DNA from 4 places in the Buttiauxella cochleicola genome. Region 1 is predicted to be linked to each of the others. Evidence: predicted binding sites of a transcription regulator. Region 1 holds the regulator's gene; each other region holds the start of a gene.
The links. The regulator LexA, encoded in region 1, represses DNA repair genes until DNA is damaged. The targets are predictions, from matches to a motif close to TNCTGTATGTACATACAGNA.
Positions count from the first base shown of each region.

Region 2: a site for LexA is predicted at 2,385-2,404, ahead of LVQ79_RS11360 (DNA translocase FtsK 4TM domain-containing protein). Genes of this name have one in related genera too.
Region 3: a site for LexA is predicted at 2,372-2,391, ahead of umuD (translesion error-prone DNA polymerase V autoproteolytic subunit). Genes of this name have one in related genera too.
Region 4: a site for LexA is predicted at 2,305-2,324, ahead of metR (HTH-type transcriptional regulator MetR). Genes of this name have one in related genera too.

Region 1 is NZ_JAJSOU010000009.1:39,101-43,403, reverse strand. It holds gene zur (zinc uptake transcriptional repressor Zur) at 59-574, shown strand; gene LVQ79_RS13475 (CsbD family protein) at 662-871, opposite strand; gene dinF (MATE family efflux transporter DinF) at 1,029-2,360, opposite strand; gene lexA (transcriptional repressor LexA) at 2,435-3,043, opposite strand; gene LVQ79_RS13460 (diacylglycerol kinase) at 3,152-3,520, opposite strand; gene plsB (glycerol-3-phosphate 1-O-acyltransferase PlsB) at 3,647-4,303, shown strand, end outside.
Region 2 is NZ_JAJSOU010000007.1:87,928-92,230, forward strand. It holds gene LVQ79_RS11360 (DNA translocase FtsK 4TM domain-containing protein) at 1-2,321, opposite strand, end outside; gene lrp (leucine-responsive transcriptional regulator Lrp) at 2,443-2,937, opposite strand; gene trxB (thioredoxin-disulfide reductase) at 3,428-4,303, shown strand, end outside.
Region 3 is NZ_JAJSOU010000026.1:21,092-25,394, forward strand. It holds gene yejM (LPS biosynthesis-modulating metalloenzyme YejM) at 1-429, shown strand, start outside; tRNA gene LVQ79_RS21775 (tRNA-Pro) at 507-583, shown strand; gene LVQ79_RS21780 (Y-family DNA polymerase) at 675-1,940, opposite strand; gene umuD (translesion error-prone DNA polymerase V autoproteolytic subunit) at 1,940-2,296, opposite strand; gene LVQ79_RS21790 (DUF445 domain-containing protein) at 2,544-3,824, shown strand; gene LVQ79_RS21795 (AcrZ family multidrug efflux pump-associated protein) at 3,857-4,006, opposite strand; gene modE (molybdenum-dependent transcriptional regulator) at 4,135-4,303, shown strand, end outside.
Region 4 is NZ_JAJSOU010000025.1:7,392-11,694, forward strand. It holds gene yigL (sugar/pyridoxal phosphate phosphatase YigL) at 1-420, shown strand, start outside; gene LVQ79_RS21510 (carboxylate/amino acid/amine transporter) at 533-1,432, shown strand; gene metR (HTH-type transcriptional regulator MetR) at 1,320-2,273, opposite strand; gene metE (5-methyltetrahydropteroyltriglutamate--homocysteine S-methyltransferase) at 2,395-4,303, shown strand, end outside.

The DNA.
Region 1 (4,303 bases):
ACTCGGCGTTTTTTGCGCGTTGTGATAAAGTGTAGGGCTAATCTACAGGGGAATACTGATGGACATCACGACTTCACAAAACGTGTTAGCGCAGGCTGAAAAACTATGCGAGCAGCGTAATGTGCGCCTGACACCACAACGTCTTGAAGTATTGCGTTTGCTGACTCAGCAAGCAGGCGCTATCAGTGCTTATGATTTGCTGGATTTATTGCGTGCCAGCGAACCGCAAGCTAAACCCCCGACAGTGTATCGTGCGCTCGATTTTCTGCTCGAACAAGGTTTTGTACACCGTGTAGAGTCCACCAACAGCTATGTGTTGTGCAATCTTATCGATCAGCCAACTCACTCATCTGCGATGTTTATTTGTGATCGATGTGGTGCGGTGAAGGAGCGTAGTGCGGAAGGTGTGGAAGATATCATGCACCAACTGGCGGCCCAGTTAGGGTTTGCTCTGCATCATAACGTTATTGAGGCGCATGGTTTATGCAGCGCGTGTGCAGAAGTTGAAGCTTGTAGCCACCCGGATGCTTGCGGGCATGACCACTCCATTCAGAGTAAAAAGAAGTCACGTTAGATTGGTTGGATTTGAGTTGAATGGAACGGTACATCCATGTACCTGGGCAGGGTAGCCTTGAGAACTAACACATCTAAGGGAAACTAATTACCAACGGTATTTGTTGCGAGTTTCCCAATCAACGACTTCTTCCTCTGCCTTATCCTTTTCGTACCCATAACGCTCTTGAATTTTACCGACAAGCTGATCGCGTTTGCCTTCGATGACAGTCATATCATCGTCAGTCAGTTTGCCCCATTTCTCTTTTACTGTGCCTTTAAACTGTTTCCAGTTACCGCCGATTTCGTCTTTATTCATAATAATATCCTCATCGTTCGGGGAAGAACTGCTAAAAAATTACCAACGTCCAATGTGCTGCCATTTGGCCAACACCACTCTATCTGCTGGACGTGATAATAATTGTAGTCAAGGATATGGTGGTACGGAGAAAACTAAGAATCTTTAACCATACGGCTTAACTTTGTACGTTGTTAAACCAGCTATTTTGCTGCCAGTGACGACGCCAAATCCAACCTAACGCCAGCCCCCGCAGAGCAAGGAATACCGCCACAGAAAGCCATAACCCGTGGTTGCCTAAATACGGAACCGTGAAGAGCGTTAGCCCGAAACCAACAGCGGCAACCGCCATGCTATTACGCATCTCAGCTCCCCTTGTCGCGCCAATAAACATCCCATCCAGCAAGTAGCACCAGACACCGACTACGGGTAATACAATCTGCCAGTGGAGATAGCGATCGGCCTGTAGCTGTAATTGGGGAATGGACGTCAGAAGAGAAACAATTTGCTCGCCAAATAGGGCATACACCACGGCAAACATGAGCGCGACTAAACCCGCCTGGCGACAGGCAGCACCCCAAACCTCGAGTAGTTGGCCGCGATTCTTTGCGCCATAAGCTTGCCCGGAATGGGCTTCAACGGCATAGGCAAAACCATCAAGCGCATAAGCGGTAAACGTCAGAAGCGTCATTAATACCGCATTGACGGCGACAATTTCGCTACCTAAGCGCGCACCAAAGATGGTCACTGATGCAAAGCACACTTGCAGTAATAACGAGCGCAACATGATGTCCCGATTGAGCGCCAGTAAGCGCCGAACATTGCCACGCCAGGACTGCTTAATCATCTCAAAGCTGATACCACGCATGCCCATAACCTTCTTCACCATCAGCAATCCGATGAAAAATGTCGCGTATTCAGCAGTGACAGTCGCAAGTGCCGCCCCTTGAACATCAAGGTGCAACCCCATAACCAGCCACACATCCAGTACGATATTCAGAACATTGCCGACTACCAGCAAGATAACCGGAGCTCGTGCGTATTGAACCCCTAACAACCATCCTAGTAGAACCAGGTTGGCAAGCGAGGCTGGCGCACTTAGCCAGCGGATTTCAAGAAAGCGTTGTGCTTGTACGAGCACATCCTGATTGCCACCAACAATTTGTAAAGCGAGTGAAATGAGGGGATCGCGCAGTAAGACAATTGCCACCCCTGCCCCAAGTGCCAGCAATAGTGGTTGCACCAGTGCACGAGCTAACGCTGAGGGATTATTGGCGCCAAAAGCCTGAGCAGTTAAGCCTGTGGTACTCATTCGTAAAAACAGCAGCAACATAAACAGGAAGCTGGTTGCTGTCGCACCAATGGCAACACCGCCCAAGTAAACAGGACTATCCAGATGACCAATCACAGCCGTATCGACAAGGCCAAGCAGCGGAACAGTAATGTTGGAGAAAATCATGGGTAAAGCGAGGCGCCAGAGCGCACGATCCGCTGTGGAGAATAATTGCATGACCTCTCCTGAAGGAGATCAAAGAGAATTAAGGCAGTGATGCGCATTCTAAATGCGCATCACCTAAAGAGATTTTACAGCCAGTCGCCGTTGCGAATAACCCCAACAGCCAGCCCTTCAATTGAGAAGTTATGCTCGCGCAGGTCTACCACGATCGGTTCAAACTCACTGTTTTCTGGCAGCAGATGAACTGTATTGCCCTGTTGTTTTAAGCGCTTAACGGTAACTTCATCATCGATACGCGCGACAACAACCTGGCCATTACGCACATCCTGAGTTTTATGAACCGCAAGCAGGTCGCCATCCATAATGCCGATGTCTTTCATTGACATACCGCTGACGCGCAGCAAGAAGTCGGCATTTGGTTTGAACAGTGAAGGATCAACCTGGTAATGGCCTTCGATATGTTGCTGTGCCAGGAGTGGCTCACCTGCAGCAACACGCCCAACCAGTGGAATACCAGTCACTTCTTCCACCAACAGGCGGATACCACGGGATGCACCAGAAACAATTTCAAGCACACCTTTACGGGCAAGTGCTTTTAAATGCTCTTCAGCGGCGTTCGGAGAACGGAACCCCAGACGTTGAGCAATCTCGGCACGAGTCGGTGGCATGCCGGTCTGGCTGATATGATCCCGAATAAGATCAAACACCTCTTGCTGCCTGGTAGTTAACGCTTTCATTCCGCCCCCTGGGTGTTTATACAGTTATGCTGTGAGTATATACAGTCAAAGGTCAATTTGGAACCACAAATTAAGCAAAAAACCAGGCACTTAACTATTCTGGAAAGATCACCGCAAATGCGACCAAAGCAGCGTGACCCAGGTAATTACTGCGAGGATAATTGAAATTAATACAGCGGCCGAGCCCATATCTTTGGCGCGTCCTGAAAGCTCGTGATAATCAGTGCCAACACGGTCGACAAGTGCCTCAATAGCGCTATTGAGGATCTCGACAATCATGACCAGCACGACTGAGCCGATAAGTAGAATGCGGGTAATGGGATCGACATCTAACCAACATGCGATGGCAATGGCGATAACAGCAGAAACGCCTTCCTGGCGGAAAGCTGCTTCGTTGATCCAGGCTGCTTTGAGCCCTTTCCATGAGTAGCCTGCGGCTTTGATGATACGGGTAAGTCCAGTGGTACTGCTCGCCATTTTAGGAAACCTTTTCAAATTATTTGCATCAATGCTTGTCAAAATTATAACGCCACAGAAATCTGGGTGAGATTCTGATATTCTTGCGGCGAATTTGCATCATTAACCTGAGGCTTTACATCGTTTATGTCAGGCTGGCCAAGAATCTACTACAAATTACTTAATTTACCATTAGGCGTTCTGGTAAAGAGCAAGTCCATTCCGGCAGATCCACAGGCCGAACTGGGCTTAGATCCCACACGCCCAATAATGTACGTTCTGCCTTATAACTCAAAGGCGGACTTATTAACCCTGCGCGCGCAATGCCTCGCGCACAACTTGCCCGACCCTCTCGAGCCGTTAGAGATCGACGGTGCGGTATTGCCGCGCTATGTCTTTATCCATGGCGGCCCGCGTGTGTTCACTTATTACACGCCAAAAGAAGAGTCGATCAAGCTGTTCCATGATTATCTCGACTTGCACCGCAGCAATCCAAATCTGGATGTGCAGATGGTGCCGGTATCGGTGATGTTTGGCCGCTCTCCGGGTCGCGAAAAAGGCGAAGTTAACCCGCCACTGAAGATGCTTAACGGCATTCAGAAATTCTTCGCAGTCTCCTGGCTTGGGCGCGACAGCTTTGTGCGGTTCTCTGCACCTGTTTCGCTGCGCCAGATGGCAACCGATCACGGTACAGACAAAAAAATCGCCCAAAAACTGGCACGCGTGGCGCGTATGCACTTTGCTCGCCAGCGCTTAGCGACTGTTGGCCCGCGTCTGCCGGTACGTCAGGATCTGTTCAATAAG
Region 2 (4,303 bases), on a different contig from region 1:
GTTGGGCGCTGCAATGGGCGATCGTCACCATTACGCATCAGGAAAGGATGGATCAAACTTTCATGAATCTGCGCCTGTGGCGCCGCTACGGGTGCAGAAGGTGCTGGCGGCTGTTGCACATTGTGTTGCGGCGGCGGTGCAGGCTGCCAGCTTTGCGGCTGCTGAACAGGCACAGCCTCTTCAATGTGACTCGGCGTAAATATCGGTTCGCCTGGCCCCTCGTTTACTAGCGTTTTCATTGGTGAGAAATCAAAATCATCCAGTGAGAACGGTACATTGTTTGGCTGTTGTTGACTCGCTGGCTGCTGATTCGGTTGCTGCTGAGGTGCTGAATAACGCTGTTGCTGCTGGGCAGCAAACTGACGCGCCAATTCTGCCTGCTCGGCCTCATCCGCATCCTGCTGCAAAGAGTTGTCTTCATACTCTTCGCCATAACGCTGCTGCTGTTGGGCTGCGAACTGACGCCCAAGCTCATGCTGTTCTATTTCTGCGTCATCGTCAGCATAGTCGTCTTCAATATCCATACCATTCTGGCGACGCGCTTCTTCTTCAGCCATACGCTGAGACGGTAACTTAATTCCATAAGAGGCGAGTTCACGGCGAGTCGGTACACGCACACGATTTGGGCGTGGCAACTGCGGGCCAATCCCCTCTTTTGTCTGCGGACGTGGCGCATCACTGGCAATGCTGAATACCGGGCTAAAGGCAGCCACAGCACTGGCAGCTTTTGCCGCATCTTTGACACCCTGAGGAACAGGGGGAGCCGCTACGACAGTAACCTCAGGCACAACGCCAGAGAAGCCCTGAGGAATAGCTGGCGCTTCAAAGCGTGAAGAATCCGGTACAGATGTTGATGCAAATGCCGGGGAGCTGTCATACCCATAAGGATCGGGTTTCGGCTCACTAACCGGTTGATACCAGGCCGCCAGTTGTTCACGCTCACGAGCACGTTTGGCTTCTACTTCTTCAAAATGATAGATAGGCGGACGAACGGCTGGCTTTACCTCTTCTACAGGCTCAGGCTCAACAATTGGTTGTGCTGGGGTGGGGTCGTAATAAATTGGCTGAACTGGAGCTTGTGCAACAACAGCTTGTTCAACAACAGGCTGAACTATTTCTGGCTCTGCCCAATGGCTGGTCACCTGTTGAGGGCTGTATTGTTCAGCGGCACGAGGCGCGTGATAACTTTCAGGTGTCGGCGCAAGCACTGGCTCAGGCGTCACAGTAGTCGGTGCTGGTTCCCAGGCAATTGCAGGAGTCTCTACTACTTCCGGCGCAGGTGTAGCGACAGGAGGCACGGTTGCTGTTGGCATCACCGGGGCGGCGTATGCTGGGTTCGCCATAGCGGCAGCAGCAGCGACCGGCGCAACGATAGATTGCCCATGTAATAACGGATCGTACTCATCGTTTTCCGACAGTGTTGCTTTATTACCAGAGAAAAGTACGTCATCCTCAGACTGCGTAGCTTTATTTGGCGAGAACAAAACATCATCTTCGGCATCATCCATACGCTTGCCAGAAAACAGCGCTGAATCTGTTTTGCGTGCATTTGGATTGGCGAATTTTTCTGAAATGCGCTGCTTGCGAGCCAATGCGCCACGCAAAATACGCGCACGACGAGACTCACGCTTTTCTACTGCTGGTGCGTGTTCTTCATCATGTTCTTCTTCGTCGTAATCATCATCCTGCCAGGTGTTATCCCGGCGAGTGCGGTTGCTGGCAAACGTCAGCACGCTTAAAGTCGCGCTACCAATTTTCTCAGCGATCCCGACCCAAGACCAACCAGTAAACAACGTTAACCCTGCCGCCCACACGCACAAAAGCGCAATAGTGCCGCCACTGCTGTTGAGCAATGGCATCATGGCAGTGCTCAGCAAGCTACCAATTACCCCGCCAGAGGCAAAATACCAAATATCATCGGCGTTAATCGCAGCAAGGCCACAGGCGGTAAGAACCATAGCCAACACGCCTATCAGGCGTAAGGAAACGGCAAAATAATCAATAAACTCTTCGTTATCCCGATTGCGGAAAGTAAACCAACACGCACCGATAATGATAACCGGGATGGTGTAGGCCATTACGCCAAAAATAAACAACAGTGTATCGGCCAACCACGCGCCAGGCATCCCACCTAAATTATGGATAGGTTCATGCCATGCGGTTTGTGACCAACTGGGATCGGAAGGATTAAAACTAAGCAGCGCTACCATCAAATAGACGGCAAAAATGGCAACAAGGAGCAGTAAGGCTTCTAATGCCCGACGCCCGCTGCTGAGTTTCCTCAATGTAACTTCTTTTTCTTCGGTGTATTCCTGGCTCAAGTAAGACTCTCCAGGTCCTTAATAACTATGGAGAGCAACAGTGCCGGGCATTCCCGGCACTGTTGCTGTATGAATTACCAGGAGTGTAACCAAAATACGCAGATTTTGCACCTGGCCCGTGTTAACGGGTCTTAATAACCAGACGATTGCTCTGTTTGACCTCTTCCATGACCACATAGGTACGGGTATCGTTCACACCCGGCAGTCGCAACAAGGTTTCGCCTAGTAATTTGCGGTACGCTGACATATCAGGCACGCGGGTTTTCAACAGGTAGTCGAAATCGCCGGATACCAAATGACATTCTTGAATTTCTTCAAGTTTTTGAACTGCGGCGTTAAATTGCTCAAACACATCCGGTGCGCCACGATTCAGAGTAATCTCAACAAAAACCAGAAGTGATGCATCCAGATAATGCGGGTTCAGCAGAGCTGTGTAGCCCTGAATGAAACCCTGTCGTTCCAGGCGACGCACGCGCTCAAGGCACGGAGTCGGTGAAAGCCCTACTCGCTTCGAAAGCTCGACGTTGGAAATACGTCCATCCTTCTGCAGCTCGTTTAGAATGTTACGATCGATGCGGTCGAGATCTTTGCCAGGGCGCTTCTTACTATCTACCATTATTATTGTCTCTCTGTGTTCCTTCCTTCACCTGCCATAACCCGGGCAACGTCAATGTTCCGAGTGTACGTGAGAAGACCGGTGCCCAATGGCCGCCATCGACATCACTCATGGCGTCTGTCCACGCCATGAGTAGATTTCAATAACCCGGTAAAATTGCATCAGGTATGCGTGATTATTTTACAGCTCTCATACCAAATGTTTTTCTTCCTCGAATGTTTTCGCAAATGCTTAGCGGATTGTCAAAGCAAAACATCGAAATTTAGTGGAACGTGCCATATATCCGGGGCACTTGACGATTATTCATCACTTTACCTACGTGACTAATTACCCTGATCAGGTGGATTTTTATGCGCTTTCAGTGAATTGTTCTACGGCTGATTGAGCACAGCTATTGCACATATAGTTAACAAAATCGCTGCACCCTTTTTTTAACCCGCCAAATTCCCTACAATCCCTCGATTGTCTGCCAACGAACAATGAGGATCTCATGGGCACCGCTAAACACAGTAAATTGCTAATTCTTGGCTCCGGCCCTGCGGGCTACACCGCAGCAGTCTACGCGGCACGCGCCAACCTCAAACCCGTTCTGATTACCGGAATGGAAAAAGGTGGCCAGTTGACCACTACGACCGAAGTCGAGAACTGGCCGGGTGATCCAAACGACCTGACTGGCCCGGCTCTGATGGAGCGCATGCACGAACATGCGACCAAATTCGAAACAGAAATCCTGTTCGATCATATTTCTAAAGTTGATCTTCAGAATCGTCCATTCCGACTGACGGGTGATAGCGGTGAATACACCTGTGATGCATTGATCATCGCAACCGGCGCCTCAGCACGTTACCTGGGTCTGCCTTCAGAAGAGGCATTTAAAGGTCGTGGTGTTTCTGCCTGTGCTACCTGTGATGGTTTCTTCTATCGCAATCAAAAAGTTGCGGTCATCGGCGGTGGTAACACCGCAGTTGAAGAAGCCCTTTATCTGGCAAACATTGCCTCTGAAGTGCATTTGATTCACCGCCGTGACAGCTTCCGCGCTGAGAAAATCCTGATTAATCGCCTGATGGATAAGGTGAAGAACGGCAATATCGTACTTCACACTAACCGCACGCTGGATGAAGTAACTGGCGATCAAATGGGTGTTAGTGGCTTGCGTCTGCGCGATGCGCATAATACTGACCAGACTGAAGAGCTAGAAGTTGCGGGTCTGTTTGTTGCTATCGGCCACAGCCCGAACACGGGGATTTTTGACGGTCAGCTAGAGTTGGAGAATGGTTACATCAAAGTCCAGTCCGGTATCCACGGTAATGCCACGCAAACCAGCATCCCTGGTGTATTTGCCGCTGGTGATGTTATGGACCATATC
Region 3 (4,303 bases), on a different contig from region 1:
ATTATTACCGCAGGCCACGGTGTGCCTCTTGGCAAAGAGCAGCAAGACTCCTTCGCATGGTCACGTTCACGAATTCAGGTGCCACTGGTTATCCATTGGCCGGGCACACCTGCACAGACCATTACGAAGCTCACCGATCACCAGGATGTCATGACAACGCTGATGCAGCGCCTGCTTCATGTCAAAAACCCAGCGAATGAGTATTCACAAGGTGAAGACTTGTTTGCCGCAACACGCCGTAATAACTGGGTAGTTGGTGCTGATAACAACAGTCTTGCAATTACTTTGCCGACCATGACGCTGGTGCTTGATAACAATGGCAACTACCGGATGTACGATTTGAAAGGCGAAAGCATCAAAGAAACCAAGCCTCAACTTGGGTTATTGCTGCAAGTGCTAACTGATGAGAAGCGCTTTATTGCCAACTGATTGTATATTTATGAAACAGTTAGCAATAAGCCGTCTTGCAAACGATCGCCAGATAAGTAGTATTATTTTTTATGCTTCGGCACGTAGCGCAGCCTGGTAGCGCATCGTCATGGGGTGGCGAGGGTCGAGAGTTCGAATCTCTCCGTGCCGACCAGCAACCTCTTAGAAAGCAGCCTATTATGGCTGCTTTTTTATGTCTGTATTTTGAGCTAAGGGAAACTTTCCAGCCACTTTCTCGCCCTTTATTACACCCTCAATACATCTGAAGCTCGAGTCGTATAACGCGGTGACAACATCGCTCTTTTCATCTGCCATGGCTGCTCAATCCCCTGCCCTGCAAAATAGATAGTCCCTTTACCTTTCTTCTGATTAATGCCGTCTATCACCTGCATCAGCATTTCGCTGTTGGCCCGTGGTGGGTTTTCATCAAACAGAGTAAGTTGCGCGATGCCCTGGCTAAAAAAATCGCCCAGCATAACCCCGCCTTTTTGATAATGCTGGCCACTTCTCCAGATAGCTTCCAGGCAGCGCGTGGCGGCAGCGATAATATCTCGACTATCCTGCGTAGGTGTCAGCAATTTCACCATCGCCTGGTTGCCATAGTAGGGTTCATTCGCAGAGAAAGGTGATGTTTTGACGAAGGCAGAAATATGTCGGCAATACTGGTGCTCAGCTCTGAGTTTTTCTGCGGCGCGTGCCGCATAACTACAAATAGCCTGACGCATATGTTCGTACTCGGTAAGCCGCTCGCCAAAGGAGCGAGAGCAAATAATTTCCTGTTTTGTCGGCGCAAACTCTTCAAACCCCAGGCAAGATTCACCGCGCAGTTCACGTACCGTACGCTCCAGCACAACAGTAAAGTGTTTACGAATAAAACGAATATCCGCATCCGCCAGCTGTAGTGTGGTTTTAATACCCATGGCATCAAGCTTTTTACTGATTCGGCGACCAATTCCCCAGACTTCACTAACAGGAAACGCCGCCATTAATTGGCGTTGCCGCTCGCGACCAGACAGATCAACAACACCACCCGATTCTAGCGGCCACTTTTTCGCTGCGTGGTTCGCAAGCTTCGCCAAAGTTTTTGTCTGGGCTATTCCCACGCCCACTGTTAAATGCGTGCGTTGCAAAAGAACGTCACGAATCTCCCGGCCAAATTCTTTCAGATTGCGACAATTTCGCACCCCAGAAAGATCGCAAAAAGCTTCATCAATGGAGTAAACCTCAACACGCGGGCATATTTCCTCCAGCGTCGTCATCACCCGATAAGACATATCGGCGTAGAGTTCGTAATTACTGCTGAAGGCAACGACACCTTTTTGCCGGAAAAGATCCTTCTGCTTGAAATACGGCCCTCCCATTTGCACACCACAGTTTTTAGCCTCGGCATTACGCGCAATAATGCAGCCATCATTGTTACTTAGCACAACCACTGGCTTGCCTTTCAGGTCGGGCCGAAAGATAGCTTCACAGCTCGCGTAAAAACTATTCACGTCCACCAGAGCAAACATCATTCACTCGCCGATTTCACAATGAAAGTGACGACACCAAATATCTCAAGCCCTTCATCGGTTCCGATAAAGGTAGGTTTGTAGGCACGATTGAGTGGCATTAACTGAATCACCGGCCGAAGCTGTAACTGCCTGACAATAAATTCGCCATTGATTGCTGCAATCACAATATTGTTATGCACCGCCGTCTTAGCGCTATCGACCACCAGTAAATCATCCTTACCGATTCCACCGTTGATCATCGAATCATCCGAAGCACGCACGAAATACGTGGCTGTAGGGTGTTTAACCAGCAAGTCATGAAGATTAATGCTCTGCTCGGCATAATCCTGCGCCGGTGATGGAAAGGCGCCCATGGTTATGCTCCATCACTTGCTGATAAACCAAAAACAAAAAGAGTCAGCGCTGCCATATAATCCCCCAACAAGAATAACTGTATATATATACAGTATCGTTAAATGAGCGCACCAGGCAAGTCGCTTGCAAAAAGATTTTTATAACAATTTGAAGAGGTGGGAAATTTAGTTAATCGAAATCGATCGAGATGAATCTCACCCCAAATTTGCCCTACCGCTTCAGTCCTCACCGTTCTATGCTTAGTTGATGGAGAAAATGACTGAACTGAAACGCACCAAGCGCCTTGCGCTTTCCTTGCTGCTGATTGCGGCTGTGACTTTTGTGATAACCCTCTTTTTGCCACCGGGATTCTGGGTTAGCGGCTTAAAAGCGATTGCTGAAGCTGCTATGGTCGGTGCACTCGCTGACTGGTTTGCCGTTACCGCGTTGTTTCATCGCGTGCCGATTCCTTTTATTTCCCGCCATACGGCAATTATTCCTCGTAACAAAGACCGCATTGGTGAAAACCTGGGCATCTTTGTGCAGGAAAAGTTTCTTGATACTCAATCACTCATAGCGCTGATTCGCCGCCATGAACCGGCGCATATGATTGGCCAGTGGTTCAGCAAGCCCGACAATGCGCAGCGCGTTGGGCAGCATTTGCTGCAAGTGATGAGCGCGTTTTTGGACTTAACAGACGATGCGCGTATTCAGCGTTTAATCCGCCAGGCGGTACATAAGGCAATTGATAAAGTCGATTTAACGCATTCAAGTGCTCTGCTGCTGGAAAGTCTGACCAAAAATAACCGCCATCAGGAATTGCTCGACGCCGTGATTGCTCAAATGCTCACGCTGATTAAGCGTGACAGTACGCGGGTGTTTATTGCCCACCAGATTGTGCGCTGGCTGGAAACGGAGCACCCACGTAAAGCCAGCATTCTGCCGACAGAATGGCTGGGGGAACATAGCGCCCAGTTGGTTTCCAATGCGGTGAACTCGTTTCTCGATGATGTCAGCCACGATCAGGGCCATCAGATTCGCCAGGCATTCGACCGCGCTACATTAAAGCTTATCGAGAATCTTAAGCACTCGCCGCAGATGGCGGAAAAAGCAGACAGCATCAAGAGTTATTTGAAAGAGGATGAGGCGTTTAACCGCTATCTGGGCGAACTTTGGGGCGATTTGCGGCAATGGCTGAAGGTTGATGTTAATGCTGAGGACTCGCGTGTGAAACAGCGAATTGCTGAGGCTGGACAATGGCTTGGGGAAACGCTAGTTGCTGACAGCGCGTTACGCGCTTCATTAAACGAGCATCTGGAGCAGGCAGTACAAAAGATTGCCCCTGAGTTTGCTACGTTCCTGACTCGCCATATTAGCGATACGGTGAAAAGCTGGGATGCCCAGGATATGTCGCGGCAAATCGAGCTGAATATCGGCAAGGATTTACAGTTTATCCGCATTAACGGCACGCTAGTTGGGGGATCAATCGGGCTGGTGTTGTACCTGCTATCGCAGATACCGGCGGTACTACCGCTGCTAAACTTCTAAAGAAAACGCCCGCATCAGCGGGCGTTAGAGAATCAATGGTTTTGTTTCGGTTGGTCGTTGTGACCGACTTTTGAGAAGACGTTAAAGACTTCACCCAATCCATAGATAAGTCCGAGGATCACCGCCATAACGATTGGCACCATGACCACGGCAAACACCAAGCTTTTCAATAACTCTAACATGGATGCCTCCAACAAAAGTGAGAACGGCTATTCTAACGACCTGACAGAAAAACGCACTCTCCTTTTGTGCGATTTGCCCAACCCCGCGCAATAGGGGAAAATGGCGTTTTCCTTATTACGGAGCGGTTATGCAAGCTGAAATTTTACTGACGCTGAAACTCCAGCATCGGCTGTTCGCCGATCCACGTCGTATCGCGCTACTTAAACAAATACAACATACCGGCTCAATTAGCCAGGGTGCGAAGCTTGCAGGCATCAGCTACAAAAGTGCCTGGGATGCCATCAATGAGATGAATC
Region 4 (4,303 bases), on a different contig from region 1:
AATTACACCCTGTTTGAACCAGGCTTGCTGGAAGCCGATGGCGTCAGCAAAGTGTTCTTCACCTGTGATTCACATGAAAAACTGCTGCCGCTTGAGCAAGCATTGCTCGCTCGCTGGGGCGACCGCGTGAATGTGAGTTTCTCGACCCTGACTTGCCTGGAAGTGATGGCGGGTGGCGTGTCGAAAGGTCACGCGCTGGAAGCGGTATCCAAAGCGATGGGCTACGGCCTGAAAGACTGCATTTCCTTTGGTGACGGCATGAATGACGCGGAAATGCTGAGCATGGCGGGTAAAGGCTGCATCATGGGCAACGCTCACCAGCGCCTGAAAGACTTGCTGCCAGAGCTTGAAGTCATCGGCACCAACGGTGATAACGCGGTTCCGCATTACCTGCGCAAGATGTTCCTCGGCAAAGACTGATTCGTAATAAACGAGTGGTGGATTAATCACCACTCGTCAACCAAATAGTTCAACTTCTGCACATTCCCTTCGCTACAATGAAGCATTAATCTCCCGTAGTAGAGACTTCATCGTGCCGTTACTGATCATCACCACTATTCTGTGGGCCTTCTCTTTTAGCCTGATTGGCGAATACCTTGCCGGGCATGTCGACAGCTACTTTTCAGTGCTGATGCGCGTCGGGCTGGCGGCGATAGTGTTCCTGCCATTCCTGCGCTTTAAAGGCTACAGCGCGAAAACTCTGTTGCTGTATATGCTGGTGGGCGCACTGCAACTCGGCGTGATGTACCTGTTTAGTTTCCAGGCGTATCTCTACCTCACCGTTTCAGAATTCCTGCTATTTACGGTAATGACGCCGCTTTACGTTACGCTGATTTATGACTTGATCAGCGGCAACAAGCTACGTTGGGGCTACGCATTGAGTGCCGGACTTGCGGTGATTGGCGCGGCGATTATTCGCTACGACAAAGTGAGCGATCACTTCTGGATTGGCCTGCTGCTGGTCCAGGTGGCAAACATCTGCTTCGCCATCGGTATGGTGGGTTACAAACGGCTGATGGAAACACGCCCGATGCCGCAACGTTGCGCATTTTCGTGGTTCTACCTCGGCGCGGCAGTCGTGGCTGTAACGGCCTGGTTTGCGCTGGGAAATCCGCAAAAACTCCCAACCACCAACCTGCAATGGGGCATTCTGGTGTGGCTTGGCGTGGTGGCTTCCGGGCTGGGCTACTTTATGTGGAACTATGGCGCCACGCAGGTGGATGCGGGCACGCTTGGTATCATGAACAACGTACATGTTCCGGCGGGGCTGCTGGTTAACCTTGCCATCTGGCAAGAACAGCCTCACTGGCCGAGTTTTATTATTGGTGGGTCGGTGATAATGGCTTCGCTATGGGTACATCGCCATTGGGTCGCTCCGCGTTCTTCACAAACGGCAGATGCTCGCAAGCGTGTGAACGCGTCGAGCGAATAAAGGCTTCCGTCACCGGTTGACGCTGCTCGCCATCGCGCACTGCGGCGTACAACCGGCTCCACAGTCCTTCGCCCAGGGTTTTGGTTACGACCAGACCCTGGCGCTCAACATTTTCCACTACCCAATGTGGCAACGCAGCAATCCCCATGCGGGCTGACACCATCTGAATCAGCAACAGCGTGTTATCGACACTTTTCAGCGATGGGCTGACGCCCGCGGGTTGCAGGAAATGGCGCCAGATATCGAGTCGTTGGCGCTGCACCGGGTAAATCAACAACGTTTCGCTGCTCAAATCTTCCGGCTCAATACGCGTTTTGCTTGCCAGCGGGTGATCCGTTGCCAGCACCAGGCGCACTTCATAATCAAACATTGGCGAATAATGCAGACCGCTGCGCGGCAGGATGTCGGACGTTAATACGATATCCAGTTCGCTTTGTTGCAGAGCAGGCTGCGGGTCGAACGTCACGCCAGATTTGAAATCCAGATCCACCTGCGGCCAGGTTTTGTGGAAGTTTTCCAGCGCGGGCGTCAGCCACTGAATGCAGCTATGGCATTCGATGGCGATGCGAAGCCGGGTCTGGTGCGGTTCATTGCAAGCCTGAAGCGCACGGCTTATCTGCGGCAAAACTTGTTCAGCCAGTTGCAATAGCACCTCGCCCTGCGGCGTAAACCGTAGTGGCTGACTTTTACGGACAAACAGGCGGAAACCCAGGCGCTGCTCCAGATCGCTGAATTGATGGGAGAGTGCCGATTGGGTTTGATGCAACGCGGCAGCAGCAGCGGCTAAAGAACCGCAATTTCGTAACGCCTGGAGCGTCCGCAGATGTTTGATCTCGATCATGAAAGTCCTTCACTTCGGCATGAGCAAATTGCGCTTGAGGAATATACAGTACCTGTTGATTATAGATGTGTAAACATCTGGACGGCTAAATGCGTCGAATAATGAATATTGAGGAAAGAACATGACGATAAAAAATCACACCCTCGGCTTCCCTCGTGTTGGCCTGCGTCGCGAACTGAAAAAAGCACAAGAAAGTTACTGGGCGGGCAACTCCACTCAGGAAGAATTACTGGCGGTAGGCCGCGAACTGCGTGCCCGTCACTGGGACCAGCAACAACAGGCTGGCGTCGAATTGCTACCGGTGGGCGATTTCGCCTGGTACGACCACGTTCTGACCACCAGCTTGCTGCTTGGCAACGTGCCGGCTCGTCATCAGAACGCGGACGGCAGCGTCGATATTGATACCTTGTTCCGTCTGGGCCGTGGCCGCGCACCAACGGGTGAGCCAGCCGCCGCAGCAGAAATGACCAAATGGTTTAACACCAACTACCACTATATGGTGCCGGAGTTTACCCGGGGCCAGCAGTTCAAACTGACCTGGACACAGCTGCTGGATGAGGTCGACGAAGCACTGGCGCTGGGCCACAACGTGAAACCTGTGTTGCTTGGGCCGGTCACTTACCTGTGGCTTGGCAAAGTGAAAGGCGAGCCGTTTGACCGCCTGAGCCTACTACAAGATATTCTGCCGGTTTACCAACAGGTGCTGGTGGAACTGGCAAAGCGTGGTATCGAGTGGGTGCAGATCGAAGAGCCGGCTATGGTGCTGGAGTTACCGCAAGAATGGCTCGATGCGTTCAAACCGGCTTACGACGCGCTGGCTGGTAACGTTAAACTGTTGCTGACCACTTACTTTGAAGGTGTGACGCCAAACCTGAACACCATTACGGCGCTGCCGGTTCAGGGTCTGCACGTCGACTTCGTCCATGGTAAAGACGATATCAACGCGCTGCATCAGCAACTGCCAGCCAACTGGCTGTTATCGGCCGGTGTGATTAATGGCCGTAACGTCTGGCGTGCTGATTTAACTGAGAAATACCAGCAATTGCAGGCTATCGTCGGCAAACGCGAATTGTGGGTCGCCTCTTCCTGTTCTCTGCTGCACAGCCCAATAGACCTGAGCGTTGAAACGCGTCTGGATGCTGAAGTGAAGAGCTGGTTTGCCTTCGCCCTGCAAAAATGTGCCGAGTTGTCTTTGCTGACCGACGCGCTGAACAGCGGTAACACAGAAAAACTGGTTGAGTGGAGTGCGCCAATTCAGGCTCGCCGCCATTCACAGCGCGTACATAATGTGGCAGTCGGAAAACGTCTTGCGACCATTACGGCTCAAGACAGCCAACGCCAGAACAACTACACCGTTCGCGCGCAGGCTCAGCGTCAGCGCTTTAACCTGCCAGCGTGGCCGACCACCACCATCGGTTCATTCCCGCAAACAACCGAAATCCGTGGCCTGCGCCTCGACTTCAAAAAGGGAAATCTTGACGCCAACAACTATCGCACCGGTATCGCAGAACATATCAAACAGGCCGTTGCTGAACAGGAGCGTTTAGGGCTGGATGTACTGGTACATGGCGAAGCCGAACGTAACGACATGGTGGAATACTTCGGTGAGCACCTCGACGGCTTCGTGTTCACCCAAAACGGCTGGGTGCAGAGTTACGGTTCACGCTGCGTGAAACCACCAGTTGTGATTGGTGACATCAGCCGCCCGGAAGCGATCACCGTGGAATGGGCGAAATACGCGCAATCCCTGACCGACAAACCCGTTAAAGGCATGCTGACTGGCCCGGTGACGATTCTTTGCTGGTCATTCCCACGCGAAGACGTAAGCCGTGAAACCATCGCCAAACAAATCGCCCTGGCACTGCGTGATGAAGTGGCAGATCTGGAAGCGGCAGGTATTGGGATCATCCAGATTGATGAACCCGCTCTGCGCGAAGGTTTACCGCTGCGCCGTTCCGACTGGCAGGCGTATCTGGAATGGGGTGTGGAAGCCTTCCGCCTGAACGCTGCCGTGGTGCGTGATGACACGC